Regions from separate parts of the Priestia sp. 40 genome, predicted to be linked through region 3. Evidence: a T-box and tRNA genes for the amino acid it is inferred to sense, from the RefSeq annotation. Region 3 holds a T-box; the other regions hold tRNA genes.
What was found. A T-box is a leader RNA that pairs with one kind of tRNA and senses whether it is charged. The one in region 3 lies ahead of alaS (alanine--tRNA ligase), so its partner is inferred to be a tRNA-Ala.

Region 1 (3,253 bases), on a different contig from region 3:
CGCATGGAAGGGCCATCGCTCAACGGATAAAAGCTACCCCGGGGATAACAGGCTTATCTCCCCCAAGAGTCCACATCGACGGGGAGGTTTGGCACCTCGATGTCGGCTCATCGCATCCTGGGGCTGTAGTCGGTCCCAAGGGTTGGGCTGTTCGCCCATTAAAGCGGTACGCGAGCTGGGTTCAGAACGTCGTGAGACAGTTCGGTCCCTATCCGTCGTGGGCGTAGGAAATTTGAGAGGAGCTGTCCTTAGTACGAGAGGACCGGGATGGACACACCGCTGGTGTACCAGTTGTCTTGCCAAAGGCATCGCTGGGTAGCTATGTGTGGACGGGATAAGTGCTGAAAGCATCTAAGCATGAAGCCCCCCTCAAGATGAGATTTCCCATAGCGCAAGCTAGTAAGATCCCTGAAAGATGATCAGGTTGATAGGTCAGAGGTGGAAGCGTGGCGACATGTGTAGCTGACTGATACTAATCGATCGAGGACTTAACCAAACTTTTAAAAGCGTAAGCTTTACTCAGCGAACTGTTATCTAGTTTTGAGAGAATAATCTCTTGTCTGGTGGCGATAGCGAAGAGGTCACACCCGTTCCCATACCGAACACGGAAGTTAAGCTCTTTAGCGCCAATGGTAGTTGGGACTTTGTCCCTGTGAGAGTAGGACGTTGCCAGGCAATGAATAAGACCCCTTTTTATGCTCTTGTAAAAGAGTCTAGGGGTTTTTTATTTGGCTCATTTGTAAAAAACTTATATACAATACACACTGAATGTTGTGTATGATATTTGGAGGATTAGCTCAGCTGGGAGAGCACCTGCCTTACAAGCAGGGGGTCGGCGGTTCGATCCCGTCATCCTCCACCACCGTGCCGGTGTAGCTCAACTGGTAGAGCAACTGACTTGTAATCAGTAGGTTGGGGGTTCAAGTCCTCTTGCCGGCACCATTTATATCGGAGGGGTAGCGAAGTGGCTAAACGCGGCGGACTGTAAATCCGCTCCTTCGGGTTCGGCAGTTCGAATCTGCCCCCCTCCACCATCTTTATTGGGCTATCGCCAAGCGGTAAGGCAACGGATTTTGATTCCGTCATGCGTTGGTTCGAATCCAGCTAGCCCAGCCATAGAGAGCCATTAGCTCAGTTGGTAGAGCATCTGACTTTTAATCAGAGGGTCGAAGGTTCGAGTCCTTCATGGCTCATTTTAATAAGCGGAAGTAGTTCAGTGGTAGAACACCACCTTGCCAAGGTGGGGGTCGCGAGTTCGAACCTCGTCTTCCGCTCCATATAAAGCGCCCGTAGCTCAATTGGATAGAGCGTTTGACTACGGATCAAAAGGTTAGGGGTTCGACTCCTCTCGGGCGCGCCATAAACGGGAAGTAGCTCAGCTTGGTAGAGCACTTGGTTTGGGACCAAGGGGTCGCAGGTTCGAATCCTGTCTTCCCGACCATTTATGGGGCCTTAGCTCAGCTGGGAGAGCGCCTGCCTTGCACGCAGGAGGTCAGCGGTTCGATCCCGCTAGGCTCCACCAATTAAATTAAATAAATAATTGTAACGAATAATATGGCGGTGTAGCTCAGCTGGCTAGAGCGTACGGTTCATACCCGTGAGGTCGTGGGTTCGACTCCCTCCGCCGCTACCATATAAGTTACATTTGTTATAAATATACGGAGGAATACCCAAGTCCGGCTGAAGGGATCGGTCTTGAAAACCGACAGGGGTGTTAAAGCCCGCGGGGGTTCGAATCCCTCTTCCTCCGCCATCTATTTATATCATCGCGGGGTGGAGCAGTTCGGTAGCTCGTCGGGCTCATAACCCGAAGGTCGCAGGTTCAAATCCTGTCCCCGCAACCAAAGTGGTCCCGTGGTGTAGCGGTTAACATGCCTGCCTGTCACGCAGGAGATCGCGGGTTCGATTCCCGTCGGGACCGCCATTTACATAAAGGCTCGGTAGCTCAGTTGGTAGAGCAAAGGACTGAAAATCCTTGTGTCGGCGGTTCGATTCCGTCCCGAGCCACCATTTTAAGATGGCGATTGTGGCGAAGTGGTTAACGCACCGGATTGTGGTTCCGGCATTCGTGGGTTCGATTCCCATCAGTCGCCCCATCTTAAGTAACGCGGGTGTAGTTTAGTGGTAAAACCTCAGCCTTCCAAGCTGATGTCGTGAGTTCGATTCTCATCACCCGCTCCAAATAATGGGCCTATAGCTCAGCTGGTTAGAGCGCACGCCTGATAAGCGTGAGGTCGGTGGTTCGAGTCCACTTAGGCCCACCATATTCCACAGTAGCTCAGTGGTAGAGCTATCGGCTGTTAACCGATCGGTCGTAGGTTCGAGTCCTACCTGTGGAGCCATACTGGCCCGTTGGTCAAGCGGTTAAGACACCGCCCTTTCACGGCGGTAACACGGGTTCGAATCCCGTACGGGTCATCTTAAAAGCAGTTTGCATATGCAAACTGCTTTTTTTGTTTGTAAACAGAGTTTATTCTTTTGTCTAAACTCTATTTTTCGTTTTTCTATGATTGCCTCTCTCCGAATTGCATTTCTTATAGCACATCTATAAAAGCTTGTTCTAAATTTCGAAAAAAAACCTACAATAGTAATAACGGCATACTGTTTGTACAAAAGGAGGGGAATGCGTGAAAAAAATTGTTTGGTGGTCCATCGGAGTTTTTCTTGTGTATGGAGCGTGTATTTGGGTGTATTTATTCTATATAAGCGATACCTCTATTCCACAATCATTAAAGGGCACCAGCGTAGACCCGGCTACGTTTATGAATGCACGAGAACTTATGTTGACCGAAAAATATTCAAAAATTAGAGATGCACTCTTTTTTATCCGAATTCCATATGAGTGGCTAGGGTTTATTTTAATTTTAGTGTTAGGTGTATCTAAGAAAGTTAATAAGTGGTCTAAAGACATCAGCCGTTTCAGTCTTCTCCAAACTGCTATTTATGTATTTTGGTTATCCGTTCTGCTGCTGATCTATTCTTTTCCTATGGACTGGATTAGCTTTAAGCTTTCAAAGGCTTACCATATTACGACGCAACCTTTCCAAGGATGGATGAAGGATCTCTTTACAGATTTTTGGGTAAACTATGCCACCATGTTTTTAGTGATTGCTGTGTTATATGCATTCATTCGTAAGTTTTCAAAAAGATGGTGGCTGTATGCATGGCTAGTATCTATTCCATTTACGCTATTTTTGACGTTTATTCAACCAGTGGTTATCGATCCGTTATATAACGATTTTTATCCATTAAA
Region 2 (3,253 bases), on a different contig from region 3:
TTGGCACCTCGATGTCGGCTCATCGCATCCTGGGGCTGTAGTCGGTCCCAAGGGTTGGGCTGTTCGCCCATTAAAGCGGTACGCGAGCTGGGTTCAGAACGTCGTGAGACAGTTCGGTCCCTATCCGTCGTGGGCGTAGGAAATTTGAGAGGAGCTGTCCTTAGTACGAGAGGACCGGGATGGACACACCGCTGGTGTACCAGTTGTCTTGCCAAAGGCATCGCTGGGTAGCTATGTGTGGACGGGATAAGTGCTGAAAGCATCTAAGCATGAAGCCCCCCTCAAGATGAGATTTCCCATAGCGCAAGCTAGTAAGATCCCTGAAAGATGATCAGGTTGATAGGTCAGAGGTGGAAGCGTGGCGACATGTGTAGCTGACTGATACTAATCGATCGAGGACTTAACCAAAACTTTAAAAGCGTAAGCTTTGCTCAGCAAACTGTTACCTAGTTTTGAGAGAACAAAACTTTTAAAAAAGTCTTGCTTTCTTTATCAAATCATGTATAATATAATATGTCTGGTGGCGATAGCGAAGAGGTCACACCCGTTCCCATACCGAACACGGAAGTTAAGCTCTTTAGCGCCAATGGTAGTTGGGACTTTGTCCCTGTGAGAGTAGGACGTTGCCAGGCTATTATTATTCCACAGTAGCTCAGTGGTAGAGCTATCGGCTGTTAACCGATCGGTCGTAGGTTCGAGTCCTACCTGTGGAGCCAACTGGCCCGTTGGTCAAGCGGTTAAGACACCGCCCTTTCACGGCGGTAACACGGGTTCGAATCCCGTACGGGTCACCATTTATTTTTATCTACATAATAGTGGAGGATTAGCTCAGCTGGGAGAGCACCTGCCTTACAAGCAGGGGGTCGGCGGTTCGATCCCGTCATCCTCCACCACCGTGCCGGTGTAGCTCAACTGGTAGAGCAACTGACTTGTAATCAGTAGGTTGGGGGTTCAAGTCCTCTTGCCGGCACCATTTATATCGGAGGGGTAGCGAAGTGGCTAAACGCGGCGGACTGTAAATCCGCTCCTTCGGGTTCGGCAGTTCGAATCTGCCCCCCTCCACCATCTTTATTGGGCTATCGCCAAGCGGTAAGGCAACGGATTTTGATTCCGTCATGCGTTGGTTCGAATCCAGCTAGCCCAGCCATAGAGAGCCATTAGCTCAGTTGGTAGAGCATCTGACTTTTAATCAGAGGGTCGAAGGTTCGAGTCCTTCATGGCTCATTTTAATAAGCGGAAGTAGTTCAGTGGTAGAACACCACCTTGCCAAGGTGGGGGTCGCGAGTTCGAACCTCGTCTTCCGCTCCATTTCTATATAAAAAAAGATATTGGGGCCTTAGCTCAGCTGGGAGAGCGCCTGCCTTGCACGCAGGAGGTCAGCGGTTCGATCCCGCTAGGCTCCACCATACATATGAACGTACAACCTTTAAGCAAATTGCTTAAAGGTTTTTTTGTGCAGTTTCTACAAATTAGAATTGTATATATATTCAAAAAAGTGTCGAGTTGAGCCATCGCTCATTTAGCCGTTACAATAAGAGAGTAGCAACATTTGTGATGGGGGGACATATTATGAATAAGCTTTCAATTATTGGAGTACCAATGGATTTAGGTCAAACTCGCCGTGGGGTCGATATGGGGCCAAGTGCGATACGATATGCAGGTGTCATTGAACGCATCGAGAATATTGGCTATAGTGTAGAAGATAAAGGGAATATTGAAATTGCCTTAGCTGAACGAGTACATAGTGATGAAAATACAAACTTAAAGAATTTAAAAGCTGTAGCAGATGCTAGCGAGAGGCTTGCTCAGACCGTAAGTGATGTTATTACAAATAAAAGGTTTCCTTTAGTGCTAGGGGGAGATCACAGTATCGCTATCGGAACACTAGCAGGAGTAAGTCGTCATTATAAAAACTTGGGCGTGATTTGGTATGATGCACACGGAGATTTGAATACAGCAGATACGTCTCCTTCAGGAAATATTCACGGTATGCCATTGGCGGCAAGTATAGGTGTAGGAGACGAAGCATTGACTCGAATTGGTGGTTATACACCTAAAGTTAAGCCTGAAAATATTGTGATTATCGGAGCACGTTCTTTAGATGAAGGAGAAAAAGAGCTAATAAAGGAAAAAGGCATTAAAGTGTATACGATGCATGAGATAGATCGAATGGGCATGACAAAAATAATGGAAGAAACAATTTTATATTTGCAGGATAAAACAGATGGCGTTCATCTATCACTCGATTTAGACGGACTGGATCCACATGATGCACCTGGAGTAGGAACACCAGTTATCGGTGGAATAAGCTATAGAGAAAGTCATTTAGCTATGGAGATGTTGGCAGAATCTCAGCTAATCACTTCTGCTGAGTTTGTGGAAGTGAATCCTATTTTAGATGAACGGAATAAAACAGCTACCGTAGCTGTTGCATTAATGGGCTCACTTTTAGGAGAAAAATTAGTATAAAACATTAATACCTACCAAAAGGTACATGAAATATATATGAAGATAAAAAAAAAGAAGCTCTTAGTTCAGATTCGAGAGCTTCTTTATATAGAGAAAAACTTTTCATATTCATTTAATAAACCATCTAGCTCTGAACTTACTCTCACCACTGTTAGTGATGATAAAGGGTTTTCTGCTGCAAGAGTGACCATGTTATTTCTACATTCTTCAATTTGATTCAAAAGGTTCTCTTTTGTATGAGTCAAGCTTTCCACTCCTCTTCTTTTCATCTATACTAATTACATAACCTACGTACGATCTTTTTAAACGTATTTGACAAATTTTTGTTAAAATAATTAAGCATAAGTGAAACTTTATGATAAAGTACACGTATATATACTATCCCGCAATGGGCGGAGGTAACCGTTACATGGATTTATTATTAAAAAGGAAAATAAAAAAAGTAAAAAAAGGTGACCAGGATGCGTTTGCTGACATAGTAGAATATCACAAGGATAAACTTTTTCATCTATGTTATCGAATGTTAGGAAACCGGGAAGAGGCGCAAGACGCTGCACAAGAAGCGTTTATTCGAGCCTATGTAAATATTCATAGCTATGACACAAGTAAAAAGTTTTCCACCTGGTTATATCGAATTGCTACAAATCTTTGTATTGATCGAATTCGTAAAAAAAAGCCAGACTATTATTTAGATGCAGAAGTAGCCGGGACCGACGGGTTAAATATGTACTCTCAAATAGCTGCCGATCAGGCCTTACCAGAGGAAGAACTAGAGCAAGTAGAA
Region 3 (3,253 bases):
TCTCACCAAATAGTGCCATTGCACCCATCGCTTTTGCTTCGTCAATTGCTTTGTTTTCAATTTGTACAGAGATGCTGTCCCAAATCTTTTCATTAACGATTTGTTCAATTTTCTCAAGCTCTTCCTGTGTCACTTGACCAAAATGAGAGAAGTCAAAGCGCAAGCGATCCGCTGTTACTAAAGAACCCGCTTGATTAACATGCGTTCCTAACGTATCTTTTAATGCTTGATGCAATAAATGCGTTGCCGTATGGTTTTTCACAATCGCACTGCGGTTTTCTTCATCAAGCGTTGCCGTATATGTTTCACCTTTTACAAGCTCACCGTTTGTTACAGATACCGTTTGGACATTTTGGCCGTTTGGCGCTTTTTGAACGTCTTTTACTTCAGCTGTTCCTGAAGCACTTTGGATCGTGCCTTGGTCCGCAATTTGACCGCCGCTTTCTGCGTAGAATGGCGTGTGGCTTAAGATGACTTGCGCTTCTGTTCCAGCCTCAGCGCGATCAACAAGCTCACCGTCTACAATAATTGCTTCAACAACTGTTTTTACTTCATTTTTATCATAGCCAACAAACTCACTTGCAACGGTTACTTCACCAAGTACGCCGCCTTGAACTTGCATAGAACTAGAATCTTGACGAGCAGCACGCGCACGCTCACGCTGTGCTTCCATTTCACGTTCAAAACCTGCATGATCAATTTTCATGTTCTCATCTTCTGCATATTCTTCCGTTAATTCAACAGGGAATCCATACGTGTCATATAAACGGAATACATCTTCGCCTTGTACCGTATCACTGTTTTGCGCTTTTTCCTTTTTAATAACAGTTGCCAAAATAGCTAGTCCGTCATTTAACGTTTCGTGAAAACGCTCTTCTTCATTTTTTACTACACGCTGGATAAAATCCGTTTTTTCCTTTACTTCCGGATAGAAATCAACCATGATTTCACCTACTACCGGCACTAGCTCGTACATGAACGGACGATTAATGTTTAACTTTTTAGCATAGCGAACTGCTCGGCGTAACAAACGGCGCAACACATACCCACGGCCTTCATTTGAAGGAAGCGCACCATCACCTACAGCAAATGTTACCGTACGAATATGGTCAGCAATGACTTTAAATGCCGTATCTTGCTCATCATTTGTACGATATTTAGCGCCTGAAATGTTTTCAGTTGCTTCAATAATTGGCATAAACAAATCTGTATCAAAGTTTGTTTGCACATCTTGAATAACAGAAACCATACGCTCTAAGCCCATTCCCGTATCAATGTTTTTCTTTGGAAGCGGCGTGTACGTATTATCAGGATTATGATTAAACTGAGAAAATACAAGGTTCCAAATTTCTAAATAACGCTCATTTTCTCCACCTGGATATAATTCCGGATCAGTTAGATCATTTCCATATGCTTCTCCGCGATCATAAAAGATCTCTGTATTTGGACCACTCGGACCTTCTCCGATATCCCAGAAATTACCTTCCAAACGAATGATGCGTTCTTTAGGCACGCCCATTTTTTCATTCCAAATCTTAAATGCTTCTTCATCTTCAGGGTGAACTGTTACAGATAGTTTATCTGCGTCGAATCCAATCCATTTATCGCTCGTTAAGAATTCCCATGCCCATTGGATTGCTTCTTCTTTGAAATAATCACCGATAGAGAAATTACCAAGCATTTCAAAAAACGTATGATGGCGAGCCGTTTTACCTACGTTTTCGATATCGTTTGTACGAATAGATTTTTGTGCGTTACAAATACGCGGATTTTGAGGAATAACACGACCATCAAAATATTTTTTTAATGTAGCTACTCCACTGTTAATCCATAATAAAGATGGATCTTCATGCGGAACTAAAGATGCGCTTGGTTCTACATCATGGCCTTTTTCTTTAAAGAAATCTAAATACATTTGACGAACTTGTGCTGACGTCAGTTTTTTCATGATTGGTCCTCCTTTAATACTCTTCTTATTTATAGACAAAAAAATGATGACATAAAAGCATCTATTTTCCCTGTGTCCAAAAGTAATTGCTAGTTATTTGCACACAAAAAAACTCTCATCCCTGTAGCAGGGACGAGAGTTGAACTCGCGGTACCACCCTGATTATAAATGCCAAAAGCATTTATCACCTTCATAGCGTTAACGTTGCTGACACGGCAGGTTTTAGCCTGCACTCTGGACTAGCGTTCCGCTGCTCTTTGTTTAGCGCTTCTTTCAGCCAAGGAAGCCCTTCTCTAAAAACCAGTGTGCAACGTACTCGATCCATCATTGTGTTCAAAATATGTAGCGTTTTCTTATGGCGATATTATGACAAATTAACCGCTCTTTGTCAATGTTTGAGCGTATAAGAGCGGATATGCAAAATAGATATTTTAATGACTGCTAAAATTGGCACAGCCAAAATGAGACCCAATACTCCTCCAAACTCTCCTCCTAAAAGGAGCGCAAGCATGATAAACAAAGGATGAATATGAAGACTCTTTCCTACGATAAGCGGAGACAGAACATTTCCCTCTAGAAACTGCAGCACAAAGATAATAATCACAATGGTGATAACCAGTTTTATCGAGATTGTGGCTGCAATAATAGCTGCTGGAACCGCGCCAATAATCGGGCCAAAATACGGGATGATATTCGTTACGCCAATAATAAAGCCTAAAAGAAGTGCATAAGGTACATGAAAGAACCACAGTGCTGCTGTGGCAATCACACCAATAATGAGACAAACAAAAAATTGCCCTCTAATGTAATTGCCGAGCGATTCATTCACATCCGATAAAAAACGTTCGCCTGGTTTGTGCCACTTTTTAGGTGTAACATAAGCTGTTGCTTTCTTAATAGAGGAAAAATCCTTTAGCATATAAAAAACAATAAATGGAATAATGATTAAAATCAAAAAAGAGGTAATCAATGATTTTAATCCTTCCGCCACTTTTGTAAGCCACACGTTGAGCGTAGCCTCTACATCATCAATGCTGCCTTCAATTTTTTCATGTACACCGTTTGGAAGTGAAGTTGTACGATCATGAATCGATTCTACCCAATGTCTATATGTATTCGTAAAATGAGGCAGCTGCTCGTTTAAATCTTTTACTTGTTCCACAAAAATAGGGTACGACTTATAGGCTCCAAATCCGATTCCTCCAAAAAAGATGATGTAGATCAGTAAAATAGCTAGAGGACGAGGCACGCCTTTGTCATGGGTTTTTTCAATAAGCGGATGAAGTAAATATGTAATGAATGCCG

Region 1: it encodes a tRNA-Ala, which carries the amino acid that the T-box ahead of alaS (alanine--tRNA ligase) is inferred to sense. The anticodon was not compared.
Region 2: it encodes a tRNA-Ala, which carries the amino acid that the T-box ahead of alaS (alanine--tRNA ligase) is inferred to sense. The anticodon was not compared.

The regions. Positions count from the first base shown of each region.
Region 1 is NZ_JBMPZA010000015.1:339,236-342,488, reverse strand. Features, by position in the region: rRNA gene ACO1DI_RS16635 (23S ribosomal RNA) at 1-496, shown strand, start outside; rRNA gene rrf (5S ribosomal RNA) at 560-675, shown strand; tRNA gene ACO1DI_RS16625 (tRNA-Val) at 787-862, shown strand; tRNA gene ACO1DI_RS16620 (tRNA-Thr) at 867-942, shown strand; tRNA gene ACO1DI_RS16615 (tRNA-Tyr) at 951-1,034, shown strand; tRNA gene ACO1DI_RS16610 (tRNA-Gln) at 1,042-1,116, shown strand; tRNA gene ACO1DI_RS16605 (tRNA-Lys) at 1,121-1,193, shown strand; tRNA gene ACO1DI_RS16600 (tRNA-Gly) at 1,203-1,277, shown strand; tRNA gene ACO1DI_RS16595 (tRNA-Arg) at 1,284-1,360, shown strand; tRNA gene ACO1DI_RS16590 (tRNA-Pro) at 1,365-1,441, shown strand; tRNA gene ACO1DI_RS16585 (tRNA-Ala) at 1,447-1,522, shown strand; tRNA gene ACO1DI_RS16580 (tRNA-Met) at 1,557-1,633, shown strand; tRNA gene ACO1DI_RS16575 (tRNA-Ser) at 1,661-1,753, shown strand; tRNA gene ACO1DI_RS16570 (tRNA-Met) at 1,768-1,844, shown strand; tRNA gene ACO1DI_RS16565 (tRNA-Asp) at 1,849-1,924, shown strand; tRNA gene ACO1DI_RS16560 (tRNA-Phe) at 1,935-2,010, shown strand; tRNA gene ACO1DI_RS16555 (tRNA-His) at 2,021-2,096, shown strand; tRNA gene ACO1DI_RS16550 (tRNA-Gly) at 2,108-2,181, shown strand; tRNA gene ACO1DI_RS16545 (tRNA-Ile) at 2,188-2,264, shown strand; tRNA gene ACO1DI_RS16540 (tRNA-Asn) at 2,268-2,342, shown strand; tRNA gene ACO1DI_RS16535 (tRNA-Glu) at 2,347-2,418, shown strand; gene ACO1DI_RS16530 (M48 family metallopeptidase) at 2,628-3,253, shown strand, end outside.
Region 2 is NZ_JBMPZA010000023.1:73,714-76,966, reverse strand. Features, by position in the region: rRNA gene ACO1DI_RS23765 (23S ribosomal RNA) at 1-408, shown strand, start outside; rRNA gene rrf (5S ribosomal RNA) at 517-632, shown strand; tRNA gene ACO1DI_RS23755 (tRNA-Asn) at 642-716, shown strand; tRNA gene ACO1DI_RS23750 (tRNA-Glu) at 720-794, shown strand; tRNA gene ACO1DI_RS23745 (tRNA-Val) at 818-893, shown strand; tRNA gene ACO1DI_RS23740 (tRNA-Thr) at 898-973, shown strand; tRNA gene ACO1DI_RS23735 (tRNA-Tyr) at 982-1,065, shown strand; tRNA gene ACO1DI_RS23730 (tRNA-Gln) at 1,073-1,147, shown strand; tRNA gene ACO1DI_RS23725 (tRNA-Lys) at 1,152-1,224, shown strand; tRNA gene ACO1DI_RS23720 (tRNA-Gly) at 1,234-1,308, shown strand; tRNA gene ACO1DI_RS23715 (tRNA-Ala) at 1,331-1,406, shown strand; gene rocF (arginase) at 1,570-2,469, shown strand; gene ACO1DI_RS23705 (aspartyl-phosphate phosphatase Spo0E family protein) at 2,553-2,723, opposite strand; gene sigW (RNA polymerase sigma factor SigW) at 2,879-3,253, shown strand, end outside.
Region 3 is NZ_JBMPZA010000005.1:1,269,763-1,273,015, forward strand. Features, by position in the region: gene alaS (alanine--tRNA ligase) at 1-1,948, opposite strand, end outside; T-box leader at 2,074-2,285, opposite strand; gene ACO1DI_RS07710 (AI-2E family transporter) at 2,337-3,253, opposite strand, start outside.